Regions from separate parts of the Bradyrhizobium sp. SZCCHNR1002 genome, predicted to be linked through region 1. Evidence: predicted binding sites of a transcription regulator. Region 1 holds the regulator's gene; the other holds the start of a gene.

Region 1 (7,455 bases):
TCACGGCCGTCGCTGCGCCGAAGCGGCGCGGCTGCGAGGTGGCGTCAGTGTCCGTCAGCACGGCGTAGCCCATCGTGAGCATGGCGACCGCGACCATCGGATAAGAATGATACGGCCAGCCGCGGCGCTGCAGAAAGAACGAGATCGCAAATCCGAGGGAGGCAAGAATCAAGGCGAGCAACGGCCCATCGAGCCTGCCGCTCCGTCGCGTCAACGCGACGGTCGCGAGCGCGACGACGAGGAGAAGCGTCGCCATGTTCAGGAAGATGACGGACGGCGACATCGACCACGACAGATAGGTGTCGCGCACCAGCGGATAGGTGACGGTGAAGTACTCGGGATAAAGCAGGTAGGTGCCGAGACTGACGGCCGACACGATCATGCCGGCGATGATGTTCTCGGGGGCGAACGTCTGAAGCCATGCGCGGGAACGGACGACACCCGCCAGAATGCAGAACAGGGCGGGGAACGTGAAGAATGGTTTGAAGGCGAGCGTGATACCGACCCCGATTCCGGCAACGATGACCGCCCAGGCCGGCACGGGCTCGCGCTCGCTGCGCAACGCATACACCGCGAGCCCCGGCAGGAAGGTGAGCGTGGCGATATGCTCACGCTGGCCGAACACGTGCATCGGCAGGATCGTCAGGACGGCCGCAGCCCAGATCGCGAACGGACCCCAGCTCAGGGCTGCCGATGATTGCGACAGCCGGATGATGCGTGAGGTGACGTAGAGCGAGCCGGCCGCCAGCAACAGCAGCTGCGCGTCGATGACATGACGCGGATCGACATGCAGCAGGCGCCCCAGCGCGACGCCCGGCAGATAGGCGAACGCCGCCATCGGCGGATTGATCTCGATGATGTCGCGATAAAGCTTCTGGCCGTCCAGCATGCGCTCGCCGACCACCAACAGCCAGCTGACGTCGGTATTCAACGGAACGACCTGGCGCAGCAGGATGGCGATGATGAACACGGCGCCGATCATCAGCCACGGCGTCATGGCCAGCCGCTCACGCGCCGGCGGAGCCAGCGACTGGCGCGTCACAGCTTCGAACTGGGAGCTCATGGAACGATCCTCTGCGAGAGTCGGCCTGACGCTAGCGGAGGTTGGTTAAGGCGCAATTTGCCGGTGCCGGGGATCTGTCTGGTGGGGGCGGCAACGCCGACACATGCCAAGTCAGACGGCATTGAGGCGCCGCATCCGATTCCGGATCGGCGCCTCTCGTCTTCAAATGAAGCTGGACGTCAAAACCGCAGCAGCGGCCGCGTCAGGCCGCGCTGTTCGACTGGTCGTTGCCGGCCGCCGGCGCCGCCTTGGCGCCGCCCTTGGACACGCCGACCAGCGCCGGGCGCAGCACGCGCTCGCCGATCATGAAGCCGGCCTGGACGACTTGCACCACGGTGCCCGACGGCACCGACGCATCCGGGACCTCGTACATCGCCTGCTGGAAGTTGGGATCGAACTTCTGCCCCGTCGGATCGAACTTCTTGACGCCGTTCTTCTCCAGCGTATTGAGCAGCGAGCGCTCGGTGAGCTCGACGCCCTCGATCAGCGACTTCAGGCCGGGATCGGCATTGTCCCGCGTTTCCGCCGGCACGGCATCGAGCGCGCGCTGCAGATTGTCGGCGATGTCGAGCACGTCGCGCGCGAAGCCGGTGATGCCGTACATCCGCGCGTCGGCGACCTCGCGGGCGGTCCGCTTGCGCAGGTTCTCCATCTCGGCCAGCGTGCGCAGCATCCTGTCGCGTGCTTCGGCGGCCTCCTTGGCGAGAGCCTCCGCTGAGCCGGTCTCGGGGTCGTCAGGCATGATGTAAGGTTTGGAGACCACGGGTTCGCTGGCCTGCGCCGGGTTTTCCGGATCGTTCTTGTGCAGGTCGGGATCGGTCATTGACAGACTCGCAAGTTCGGCTGACGGGTTTGTGATATGGGCGGGATATCGTGCTTTGGGCGTGGAAAATCAAGCACGGCCTGACGGCGGCGCCCTTTGCGGGTTAACCATGTCGAATGTCAGCCGCCCAACAGACGGCTGACCAGACGTGCCGCGTAATCGACGGTCGGAATCACGCGGGCATAGTTCAGGCGGGTCGGGCCGATGACGCCGAGCACGCCGACGATGCGTCCGGTGGCGTCCGAATAAGGCGAGACGATCGTCGACGAGCCGGACAGCGAGAACAGCTTGTTCTCCGAGCCGATGAAGATGCGAACACCTTCCGCGCTCTCCGCACGCCCGAGCAGATCGACGACGCCGCGCTTGGTCTCGAGATCGTCGAACAACCGGCGGACGCGTTCGAGATCTTCGAGTGCATGCAGATCCTCGAGCAGATTGGCGTGACCACGCACGATGAGCTGACGGTCGTCGCTGTCACCGCCCGACCAGCTGGCGACTCCTGCGGCGATCACCTTCTGCGTCAGCTGATCGAGCTCGGCCCGGTCGCGCGCCAGTGCCGTCTCGAGCTCGAGCCGGGCTTCCGCCAGGGTCCGTCCGCGAATCCGCGAATTGAGGAAATTGGCGGCCTCGGTGAGCGCCGAGGACGGCACGCCGGGCGGCAGCGTCAGCACGCGGTTTTCGACCTGACCGTCCTCGCCGACCAGCACGACCAGCGCGCGCTCCGGCTCCAGGCGGACGAATTCGATGTGCTTCAGCCGCGTGTTGGACTTGGCGGTGAGAACCACGGCGGCGGCACGGGTCAGACCGGAGAGCCGTGTCAACGCCTCGTCCAGCGCCGCTTCCACGGACTGGGCGCGGCCGACGGAGGCAAGCTGGCTCTGGATCGCCTGCCGCTCGGCCTCGGTCATGTCGCCGACCTGCATCAGGGCGTCGACGAAGAAGCGCAAGCCCGCCTCGGTCGGCAGCCGGCCGGCCGAGGTATGCGGCGCATAGATCAGGCCGAGCTGCTCCAGATCGGCCATCACGTTGCGCACGGAGGCCGGCGACAAGGGAACCGCGATCAGCCGCGAAATGTTGCGCGAGCCGACGGGCTCGCCGGTCGCGAGGTAGCTCTCGACGATCTGGCGAAAGATCTCGCGCGACCGCTCATTGAGCTGCGCGAGCCCCGCGGGCGGTGTCATCAGGTTGATCGGATCGTGGTGGGCCACCAGATATCCTCCTCACCCATCTGCATGTAATTTGGCCATGCGGCGGCTCGGTGGCAAGCCGATCTTGAGCGGGTGCTCCGGCGCTGATTCGCGCCCGATTATGCCCTTGCCGCTGCGGGTCCCGGCTCCTACAAGGCCGATCAGATGGGCCTTCTGCCTTTTTACGGAGAGAATCATGCGGCCGAGCCGCCGTGCACCGGATGAATTGCGGGCCGTGAGCCTGGAACGCGGCGTCGTCAAATATGCCGAGGGCTCCTGCCTGGTGAAGTTCGGCGACACCCATGTCCTGGTCACCGCCACGCTCGAGGACAGGCTGCCGCCCTGGCTCAAGGGCCAGGGGCGCGGCTGGATTACCGCCGAATACGGCATGTTGCCGCGCGCCACGCTGGAGCGGACCCGGCGCGAGGCCTCGGCCGGCAAGCAGACCGGGCGCACCGTCGAGATCCAGCGCCTGATCGGCCGCTCGCTGCGCACCGCGATCGACCTGGAAGCGCTCGGCGAGCGCCAGATCACGGTCGATTGCGACGTGCTGCAGGCCGATGGCGGCACCCGCACCGCCTCGATCACCGGCGCCTGGGTCGCGCTGGCCGACTGCATCCGCTGGATGAAGTCGCGCAACATGATCAAGACCGAGGTGCTGCGCGCCAACGTCGCCGCGATCTCCTGCGGCATCTACAACGGCACGCCGGTGCTCGATCTCGACTATGCCGAGGATTCCGAGGCCGAGACGGACGCCAATTTCGTCATGACCGGCGACGGCCGCATCATCGAGGTGCAGGGCACGGCGGAGAAGACCCCGTTCACCGAGGCCGAGTTCCTGGCGCTGATGGCGCTGGCACGCAAGGGCGTCGCCCGGCTGGTCGATTTGCAGAAGATGGCGGTCGCGTGAGCAGCAGCCACCGCAAGCTCACCGGCCGCATCGTCATTGCGACCCACAATCCCGGCAAGCTCGCCGAGATGCGCGAGCTGCTGGCGCCCTACGGCATCGAGGCGGTTTCGGCCGGCGAGCTCGGGCTCGGCGAGCCCGACGAGACCGGCGAGACGTTCGAAGCCAATGCCCGCATCAAGGCGGTGGCCGCGGCAGAGGCTGCGCAACTGCCGGCCTTCGCCGACGATTCGGGCATCGTGGTGCATGGGCTCGACGGCGCGCCGGGCATCTACTCGGCGCGCTGGGCCGGCCCGGGCAAGGACTTCACTGCGGCGATGACGCGGATCGAGCGGCTGCTGCAGGAGCGTGGCGCTGTCAGCGCCGACCGCCGCGGCGCCCATTTCGTCTCGGCGCTGTGCGTCGCCTGGCCTGACGGCCACATCGAGGAGGTCGAGGCGCGGGTCGACGGCACCCTGGTCTGGCCGCCGCGGGGCACGGCCGGCTTCGGCTACGACCCGATGTTCCTGCCCGACGGGCACGATCGCACCTTCGGCGAGATGACCAGCATCGAGAAGCACGGATTGCCGCCGCTCGGCCTCGGCCTGTCGCACCGGGCCCGCGCCTTCGTGAAGCTCGCGGAGATCTGCCTTGACCAGCGCTGACAGCGAAGCGTTCGGCGTCTATGTGCACTGGCCGTTCTGCCTGTCGAAATGTCCGTATTGCGACTTCAACAGTCACGTCCGCCACGCCGCCATCGACCAGGAGCGTTTCGCCCGCGCCTTCGCGCAGGAGATCGCGACCACCGCCGCCCGCATTGGACCCCGCACCGTCACCTCGATCTTCCTCGGCGGCGGCACGCCGTCGCTGATGCAGCCGCAGACCGTCGGCGCGATTCTGGATGCGATCGGCAAGCACTGGCGCGTCGCCGGTGACGTCGAGGTGTCGCTGGAAGCCAATCCGACCAGCGTCGAGGCGACGCGCTTTGCCGGCTATCGCGCCGCCGGCGTCAACCGCGTCTCGCTCGGCGTCCAGGCGATGGACGATGCCTCGCTGAAGATGCTGGGACGTCTGCACACGGCGGAGGAAGCGATGCAGGCGGTGGCGATCGCGCGCGGCGCGTTCGACCGCTATTCCTTCGACCTGATCTATGCCCGGCCCGACCAGACGCCGGCGATGTGGACCGAGGAGCTGGAGCGCGCGATCGGCGAGGCCGCCGAGCATCTGTCGCTGTATCAGCTCACGATCGAGGAGGGCACGCCGTTCTTCGGGCTGCATGCCGCCGGCAAGCTGAAGACGCCCGACGAGGGCCTGGCGCGCACGCTGTACGACGTGACGCAGGAGATCTGCGCCCGTCACGGCCTGCCGGCCTATGAGATCTCCAACCATGCCCGTCGCGGCGCGGAGTGCCGGCACAATCTCGTCTATTGGCGCGGCCAGGAATATGCCGGCATCGGTCCCGGCGCCCATGGCCGGCTCGACATTGACGGCATCCGGCACGCCACCGCGACCGACAAGCGGCCCGAGGCCTGGGTGATGCGGGTCGAATCCACTGGACACGGCGTCATGACGGACGACCTGCTCAATCGCGAGGAGCGCGCCGACGAGTTTCTGCTGATGGGGCTCCGGCTCGCCGAAGGCATCGACCCACGGCGTTATGCCGCGATCTCGGGGCGAGCACTCGATCCGCGCCGCATCGCGCTGCTGCGCGAGGAGGGCGCGATCGCGGTCGACACCGACGGACGGCTGCGCGTCACGCAGGAGGGTTTTCCGGTGCTGGACGCCGTCGTCGCCGATCTCGCCGCCTGAGGCGGCCGGCGCACTCGTCTTCGTTTGCGTCGCGCTGAAGCTAGGTCGCGCTGAAGCTCTTGGGCGCACCGGCCACGGCCTGCGCGCCGCCGCTGCCGACGCGCATGACCGCGAGCCCGCGCTCGTTGGTGCCGTCGCTGCGGAACCGAAACAGCCCGTCGATCCCGGCAAAGCCGGATGAGTTGGTCAGCACGTCCGGCGCGAAGCGTTGTGCGCCTTGCGTGCGCGCCAGCGCGGCAACCAGCGCCACGGCATCATAGGCCAGCGTTGCCGTGCGCACGGGATCGCCGCCAAAACGCGTGCGGTAGCGGCCGGCGAAGGCACGGAAGCCCGAAGGATCGGGCGCGGCATAGACACCGCCTTGCATGCTGGCGCTGTTGTAGACGCGCGGATGGTCCCACAACCCGGTGCCCAGCAGCTGGATGTTGCGCAGGTTCGCACCGGCCGCCGTGAGCGCATCGGCGGTTGCCACGACCGAATCGCCGTCGTCGGCCAGCAGCAGCGCATCGGCGCCGCCGAGCGCCTGCGCCACGGCCCGTGCGGGCATCGTGCGGTCGCCGGAATATTTCTCGAACGCCACGATTCGTCCGCCGCGGCGGGTGACGGCCGTCTTGAAGGCGCCCTCGACGACGGTGCCATAGGCATTGTCCGGGAGCAGCGCGGCAAAGGAACGTTTTCCCACGCTCGCGGAATAGTCGACGATGCGGGTGGCATCGGACTCCGGCAGGAAGCTCAGCAGATAGACGCCCCGTCCGGCGACGCTCGAATCGGTCGAGAAGGCGATCACCGAGACGTTGCGCGTCCGCGCCACCTGCGCGGTCGCCGGCACCGAGCCGGCGAACAACGGCCCGAGGATGATCTCCGCGCCTTCGTCGCACGCCTGTTGCGCGCTTTGCTGCGCGCCTTGCGGACTACCGGCGTCGTCCTTGATCAGGAGCTGGATGTTGGGGTTCTGAAACTCGGCCAGCGCCATCTCGGCCGCGCTCTTCATCGATTGCGCGGCGACGCCGGCGTTGCCCGATGCCGACAGCGGCAGGATCAGCCCGACCTTGACCTGACCGTTACCGGCCACCGCCGGCTGCTGCGGCGGTCCGGCGGGCGCCGTGGGCTGCTCGAATGGGTTCGAAAGCTGGCCGAAGCCCTGCTGGACGTTAGAACATGCCGACAGCAGCGGCGCGCCGAGGATCAGGCCAAGCGCCGTTCGCCGGGCAACCCCCTGGGGTCCCGGACCGTGAGAACTGGGATGACGCGGGCCCACCATGGCATCTCTTCGCTCGGCCGAGACCGGCCACAAGTTCCCCAACCGCACGTCCCCCAGGCCGTGCTGATTCACTCATATTGTCGACGAATAGTTAAGCAAAACAAAAGGCTGTCAGAGCCACACAGAATATCAAATCGACGTTTTGCACGGCCTATCCCCTGCTCGAAGCAATGCCCTTTGAAGTGCATTTTCGAACTTGAAGCTCTGATGAACGGCGCGGCCGGTCATGCTGGTTGGACCTTCACATTCATAGAACCACTGTTCCACGGTGGCATTCCCAGCCCCGGCCCTTTAAATTACCCCGATGGGCGCCAAGGCAATCCCGAACATCTCGCCGGACGACGGCAAATCTTCCACCTCATGGACATATCTGGTGGCGGGGCAGCGCGTGATGGCGCAGCGGGCGCGGCCGGGCCTGTACCTCGT
Region 2 (7,455 bases), on a different contig from region 1:
CGACGCTGCTTGCGCCGCTCATTCCCGACGCCGCCGCGCATTTCGTCATCGCCTCGGTGCTTGGCGCGCCCGCCTCGATCCTGATCAGCCAGATCATGGTGCCGGAGACCTCGAAGCAGCTCACCGGCGGCGCGCTCGGCGATCCGGACATGCAGGCCTCCTCGACGATGGACGCCATCGTCAAGGGCACCAGCGCTGGGCTGGAGCTCCTGATGAACATCGTCGCGCTGCTGCTGGTGCTGGTGGCGCTGGTCTATCTTGCGAACGCGATCCTGTCGCTGCTGCCGGCCGTCGGCGGCGCCGCCATCTCGCTGCAGCGGCTGCTCGGCCTCCTGATGGCGCCGGTGTGCTGGCTGATGGGCCTGCCCTGGTCGCAGGCCGTCACCGCCGGCAGTCTGATGGGGACCAAGACGGTGCTCAACGAGCTGATCGCCTATGTCGAGCTGGCGAAGCTCGACCCTGCCGCGCTCGACCCGCGGGCGCGGCTGATCATGCTGTATGCGATGTGCGGCTTCGCCAACTTCGCCAGCCTCGGCATCATGATCGGCGGCTTGGGCACGATGGCGCCGACGCGCCGCGACGAGATCAACGCGCTCGGGCTGAAATCAATCGTCTCGGGGACCCTCACCACCTGCCTGATGGGTGCGATCGTCGGCGTGCTGATTTGAGCTGAGCTCGCTGGCGCCAGGCAGAAGCTGCGGCGCAATCTTGGCCATCACGTGCACCGAGCCCTCGGCCGTGAGATGTGCGTGGTCGAAGGACAGCGGAACGCCGCCGACCGTCAACGGACAATGGTCGCCCTTGCAGACGGCAGACAGGATCGAGACGTAGGAAAAACCCTCGCCGCTCGGCAGCGCCGCCTGCATTGCCGCGTCCAGCGCAAACACATCGGATCGCACGAACGCCGCGGGATCAGGCGCGACGCCGCGGAGCGTCGCACGCGCGAGCATAGATGGCAGCCGCGCGCGGAATTGAACGGAGGGGCCGAGCAGCACCACCGGAATGCCGGCATCATGCAGGCGATGAAGCGTCGATTTGAGGTCGTGGACCATGCTCTGGAAGCGCGGCGGGCGTGCATCCTCCAGCCAGTCCGCCGACATCACCACGAGATCTGGCCGCGCCGTCGCGAGATAGTCGCGCATCTGGCTCGCCAGGGCGCGGCAGGCTGCGACGCCCTGCGTCTCCGCGCTGAAGGTCGGCATGCAGGTCGGCTGGCTTGCCTGCATGATGTTGACGGTGTCCGGATCGAGCTGAGCCTTGAGGCCGTGGTAGTAGTGCGCGGCAAAGCTGTCGCCCCACAGCAGCACGTTGGTCTTGCCGGCCACGCGGCGCAGGCAGTCCTCCGGGATTCGTCCGTCTGGGGTGGTGAAGCAGGAGCCGTAGCGATAGACCGGCTTCATGTCGTAGCCATTGTAGGCGTCGAAGTGCTGTGCCGTACGGTCAGCATCGGAAGCGGCGCCCGCGCACAACAGGCCGACACCGCTCCCGGCGAGCAGCAGGAAGCTCGCGAGCACGGCGAAGCCGAATGCGGCGCGCGACGTGGCTGCGAGCCGGCCGCTGCGAAACGGCTGCTCGACGAAGCGCCAGGACAGCGTGGCGGTCGCGACCGTGAGCGCGAACACGACCGCCCGTTCCCAACCATCGAGCGCAAGGCCGGGCTTGGCGAAGCGCGCAAAGACAAACAACGGCCAATGCCAGAGATAGAGCGAGTAGGAGATGCGGCCGACGAACGCCGCCACGCCGAGCGGCGACAGCCGGCTGCGCGGCACGTTGGCGACACCGGCGCCACTCCACAAGAACAACGCGGCGCCGAGGCACGGCGCGAGCGCGTTGATGCCGGGAAAGCCAGGCCCCGGGCGCAGCGACAGGATCGGGATCGCCATCAGCAGCAGCGACAGCATGCGGGTCGAGCGCTGGACCAGGCCGGCCTGCGGAGCCGGAAGGCCGGAGACAGCAACGAGGCTGCCGAGCAGGAATTCCCAGGCCCGCGGCGGGCTCAGGAAGAAGGCGCTCGCGGAGGCGCCTCCTCGCATCAGCATGAGGCCAAGCGCGAACGAGCCGGCCGCGAGCGCCAGCAGCGTGACGGGCAGCGCCAGCCGGCGGCCGCGCGCGATCCGCAACACGCCCCAGATCACCACGGGAAGCACGAGATAGAACTGCTCCTCGACGGCGAGCGACCAGGTGTGCAGCAGCGGCTTCTCCACCGCGGCATGGTCGAAATAGCCGGACTGCTGCCAGAAGAAGATGTTCGAGGTGAAGGTGACGACGGCCATGGCCGAGCGGGAGAACTCGGCGCGCTCCGAGGTCAGCAGATCCCAGGATGCCGGGATCGCGGCGAACGCCACCATGACATAGAGCGCCGGCAGCAGTCGCCGCACACGCCGTTCATAGAAGCCGGCAAACGAGAACTGCCCTTTGGCGATCTCGGCCGTGATGATGCCGGTGATCAGATAGCCGGAGATCACGAAGAAGATGTCGACACCGACGAAGCCGCCGAAGATGGCGGGCGCTTCGAAGTGGAAGCCGATGACGGCGAGCACCGCGATGGCGCGGAGCCAGTCGATGTCCTCACGATGCGCGGGAGCTGACGCTGCGGTCGAGCCGGCAACACCTGGCTGCGCGGGCGCATGCAGCCGTGGCGCGCGCTTGGCCGTGGGAGCGTATTGAACGACGAAGGAGGGCAACGGGACGGATACGCCTTACACAAGCCCGCGCCGAACGCCGCTCCGCATCCGTCGCCGGCCCATCCGTCCCCATCACGCGGGACTGGACGTCAACACACACGCGCGACGGCCGCCGTCCATCGCGCGTGAAATGTTTCCATCCGTTTCTGTCGCCTTTACGTCGTAAGTTCGACGGTTTTGAAGTCGGCCGGCAGGATCACTTCGAGCAGCTCGACGTCGTCGGAATAGTCGAGGATCATGTGCCGGATCTTCGGCGGCTGCGTCCAGCAGCTGCCCTCCTTCATCAGGGTCTCGCCAACGCCTTCGAGGTAGCTCTTCACCCAGCCCTTGAGCACATAGACCATCTGGAAGTCGACGGCATGGGTGTGCAGCTTCGACACCTCCAGCGGATTGCACGGCGGCAGCATGCGGATGACATGCGCGCGTGCGAGGCCATGGGTGGCGGCGGCGATGCCGAGATCGCGATAATGCGCATAGGCGCGCAGGCCGTCGGCCTTGAAATCCTCCTCGCGGTGGTGAGAGATCGCGACCTTCTGCTTCGGCCGCCGCGGCGCCGGCGCCGGCCGCCCCTTGCTCACGAGCGCCTTGCGCGCGGACGGCGCAACGGCCCTGCCCGGCCTGGCGGGCGTGTTGCCAAGCGTCTTGGCGATGGTCTTGGCGATGGCCTTTGCGCTGGCTTTGGCGGGCGCCTTCGCAGCCGCCTTGCTACTCTTGCTGGTCTTCAGCGCTGCGGCCTTGGCGGCGGCGCGTGATGCCGGTTTGGTGATGCGGCTCTTGCTGGCCATGGTGCTCTCCCTGCGAGTCCTCGATGCAAGGCTAGCACATGTTGTCGAACGTCAGCAGCTTCTCCAACAAAGGTCGTCATTCCGGGGCGTGCGAAGCACGAGCCCGGAATCCATTCCTCCGCGCGTTATGCCGCCCGATGGATTCCGGGCTCGCGCTACGCGCGCCCCGGAATGACACCGGTGATGGGGCGGCGACCACAGCTCATGCAGGGCTACGAACTGCGACCTCGTCGCTAGGGGGATACGGATTGGAGAGATTCAGTAGCTTCTCCAACAAAGGCCGTCATTCCGGGGCGTGCGAAGCACGAGCCCGGAATCCATTCCTCCGCGCGTTATGCCGCCCGATGGTTTCCGGGCTCGCGCTGACGCGTGCCCCGGAATGACACCGGTGGTGGGACGGCTGCGGTGCCCGTCAGCTCAATGCAGCCGGAACACGCCGTCGACGGCGCGCAGCTCGGCCGGCTTGATCAGCTTCGAATGCGCCACCGTGACCGAGTGCAACGGGCCCTCGATCTTCTCCTGCCAGAACGCCAGGAAATCCTGCAGCGCCGGGAATTTCGGAAACAGGTCGTAGTTCTGCCAGACATAGGTTTGCAGCAGCGAGCGATGGTCCGGCATCCGATACAGGATCTGCGCGGTCGTCAGCCCATAACCCAGCACCTGTTTCCGAAAGTCCTCGGAAACCTCAACCCTCGACACCATGCCAACCCTCCGTTTCTGGAGCGCATGTCCGCGTGGCAACCGGGATGGAGCCACCCGGCAAAGATGCGCTCACTGCAAAAGAAATGTGACGCATGTCCTCAACCCATCTCAAGCTTAAATGTTTAACGGCATGTTGAAAAATGCTGCATTAGCAGCCACTTAGCCCAGGTGCTAATACGGTGTTTCGCGTTTCGTTCCGCTCGTGTTAACGCTATCGGAACGCTTTGGCAGAGCGCGCAGTTGACTGCTAATTTTTCTGCTACAAGGCCTTGCCCGGCTGGACACTCTCCCCTAAATCCAGCCCGCGTGCTGGCACTCGCCGGCATCGACTGCCAAATCTCCAGAAACTGACAATCGCTTCAATTGCTTAGGAGGACTGTATGGCTTTCCGTCCGCTTCACGACCGCGTCGTGGTCAAGCGCATCGACGCCGAAGAGAAGACCGCTGGCGGCATCATCATCCCCGACTCGGCCAAGGAAAAGCCCTCGCAGGGCGAAGTGATCGCGGTGGGCCCCGGCGCTCGCGACGAGAGCGGCAAGCTGGTCCCGCTCGACGTCCAGGTCGGTGATCGCGTGCTGTTCGGCAAGTGGTCGGGCACCGAGGTCAAGATCGACGGCCAGGAGCTGCTGATCATGAAGGAAAGCGACATCATGGGCGTCCTGACCGACGTCGGCGCCAAGAAGAAGGCCGCCTGATCCAAGCTCGCACAACGCTCACCCTGAGGAGCGCGCCTGCGGGCGCCTCGCCAAGGGGTGAGACAGACAATTCAACTCAGGGAAACCCAATATGTCAGCGAAAGACGTAAAGTTCGGCGTCGAAGCCCGCGACCGCATGCTGCGCGGCGTGGACATTCTCGCCAATGCCGTGAAGGTCACGCTCGGTCCGAAGGGCCGCAACGTCGTCCTCGACAAGTCGTTCGGCGCGCCGCGCATCACCAAGGACGGCGTCACCGTCGCCAAGGAAATCGAGCTCGACGACAAGTTCGAGAACATGGGCGCGCAGATGGTGCGCGAGGTCGCCTCGAAGTCCGCTGACGCGGCCGGCGACGGCACCACCACCGCGACCGTGCTGGCCCAGGCCATCGTGCGCGAAGGCGCCAAGGCGGTTGCCGCCGGCATGAACCCGATGGATCTGAAGCGCGGCATCGACCTCGCGGTCGAGGCGGTCGTCGCCGATCTCGTCAAGAACTCCAAGAAGGTCACGTCGAACGACGAGATCGCCCAGGTCGGCACCATCTCCGCCAACGGCGACTCCGAGATCGGCAAGTTCCTCGCCGACGCCATGAAGAAGGTCGGCAACGAGGGCGTGATCACAGTCGAGGAAGCCAAGTCGCTCGAGACCGAGCTCGACGTCGTCGAGGGCATGCAGTTCGATCGCGGCTACATCTCGCCCTACTTCGTCACCAACGCCGACAAGATGCGCGTTGAGATGGACGACGCCTACATCCTCATCAACGAGAAGAAGCTGTCGTCGCTGAACGAGCTGCTGCCGCTGCTCGAGGCCGTGGTGCAGACCGGCAAGCCGCTGGTCATCGTCGCCGAGGACGTCGAGGGCGAGGCTCTGGCCACGCTCGTCGTCAACCGCCTGCGTGGCGGCCTGAAGGTCGCTGCCGTCAAGGCGCCGGGCTTCGGCGACCGCCGCAAGGCCATGCTGCAGGACATCGCGATCCTGACCGGCGGCCAGGCGATCTCGGAAGACCTCGGCATCAAGCTCGAGAACGTCAACCTCTCCATGCTCGGCCGCGCCAAGAAGGTGATGATCGACAAGGAGAACACCACGATCGTCAACGGCGCCGGCAAGAAGGCCGACATCGAGGCGCGCGTTCAGCAGATCAAGGCGCAGATCGAGGAGACCACCTCGGACTACGACCGCGAGAAGCTGCAGGAGCGTCTGGCCAAGCTCGCCGGCGGCGTCGCGGTCATCCGCGTCGGCGGCGCGACCGAGGTCGAGGTCAAGGAGCGCAAGGATCGCGTGGATGACGCGATGCATGCGACCCGCGCGGCTGTCGAGGAAGGCATCCTGCCGGGCGGCGGCGTCGCCCTGCTCCGTGCCTCCGAGCAGCTCAAGGGCGTCCGCGCCAAGAACGAGGACCAGAAGACCGGCATCGAGATCGTCCGCAAGGCGCTCTCCGCCCCGGCCCGCCAGATCGCGATCAACGCGGGCGAGGACGGTTCGGTCATCGTCGGCAAGATCCTCGAGAAGGAGCAGTATGCGTACGGCTTCGACTCGCAGACCGGCGACTACGTGAACATGGTGTCCAAGGGCATCATCGACCCGACCAAGGTCGTGCGCGCCGCGATCCAGAACGCAGCGTCGGTGGCCGGCCTGCTGATCACCACCGAGGCGATGGTCGCCGAGCTGCCGAAGAAGAACGCCGGCGGCCCCGCGATGCCTCCGGGCGGCGGCATGGGCGGCATGGACTTCTAAAGTCAGGCTTCCAACGCGAATACCAAGGGCGCAGCGCAAGCTGCGCCCTTTTTGCTTTGGACGAGTAGAATGGGCAAAGGCGGCCGCGCCGTCGCCGCAGGCGCGAACGGGTGGCGCCATGCCCACCATCTTGCTGATGAGTTTGCAGGACGATGGCGGGCACGCTGCCGCCTTTCAGCGGCCGCTTTCCCCACACTCTGCCGACCTCACTCCGGCGCGTGCTTCAGCGCACCATCGTCCCGATCCGCTCGAACCGGGCCCGCGGTCCTTCGTCGACACCGCCGGCCCCCGAGAAGAAGATCATGCCGAAGCGGCCGATGAGGTTCTCGACCGGGATCGCGCCGATCTGTGACATGCGGCTGTCGGTCGAATTGTCCCTGTTGTCGCCGAGCATGAACAGATGTCCGGCCGGAACGGTGGTCGGGTTCGTCTCATCGAAGGCGCCGTGGTCGAGGCAATCGATCGTCTCATAGCTCGCGCCGTTCGGCAGCGTCTCCCGCCAGCGCTTCGCCGGACGCGAACTTCCCGCACAAGCCTCCTCGCCCGCGACATCGGCCAGCCGCTCGCGCGCGACCGGCTGTCCGTTGAGATGAAGCACGCCGTCGCGCATCTGGACGCGATCTCCGGGCAGGCCGACCACCCGCTTGACGTAGTCGACGCCGCCTTCGCCTCGCGGCAGGCGGAAGACGACGACGTCGCCGCGCGCGGGCATTGCGCCGAAGATGCGCCCCGCGAACAGCGGCGGCGCGAATGGCAGCGAATAGCGGCTGTAGCCATAGGCGTATTTCGTCGCGAACACGTTGTCGCCGACCAGCAGGGTCGGCATCATCGAGGCGGCGGGCACGCTGAACGGCTGG

The links. The regulator HrcA, encoded in region 1, represses chaperone genes, less so after heat shock. The targets are predictions, from matches to a motif close to GTTAGCACTCNCNNNNNGNGAGTGCTAAC.
Region 2: a site for HrcA is predicted at 4,480-4,508, ahead of groES (co-chaperone GroES). Genes of this name have one in related genera too.

Annotation. Positions count from the first base shown of each region.
Region 1 is NZ_JAUHIS010000003.1:368,008-375,462, forward strand. Features, by position in the region: gene QX108_RS17965 (hypothetical protein) at 1-1,063, opposite strand, end outside; gene grpE (nucleotide exchange factor GrpE) at 1,266-1,886, opposite strand; gene hrcA (heat-inducible transcriptional repressor HrcA) at 2,006-3,094, opposite strand; gene rph (ribonuclease PH) at 3,270-3,983, shown strand; gene rdgB (RdgB/HAM1 family non-canonical purine NTP pyrophosphatase) at 3,980-4,624, shown strand; gene hemW (radical SAM family heme chaperone HemW) at 4,611-5,768, shown strand; gene QX108_RS17995 (penicillin-binding protein activator) at 5,809-7,029, opposite strand; gene rsmI (16S rRNA (cytidine(1402)-2'-O)-methyltransferase) at 7,334-7,455, shown strand, end outside.
Region 2 is NZ_JAUHIS010000011.1:8,935-16,389, reverse strand. Features, by position in the region: gene QX108_RS32595 (NupC/NupG family nucleoside CNT transporter) at 1-668, shown strand, start outside; gene QX108_RS32590 (acyltransferase family protein) at 606-2,684, opposite strand; gene QX108_RS32585 (cupin domain-containing protein) at 2,840-3,469, opposite strand; gene QX108_RS32580 (usg protein) at 3,887-4,171, opposite strand; gene groES (co-chaperone GroES) at 4,552-4,866, shown strand; gene groL (chaperonin GroEL) at 4,958-6,598, shown strand; gene lepB (signal peptidase I) at 6,822-7,455, opposite strand, start outside.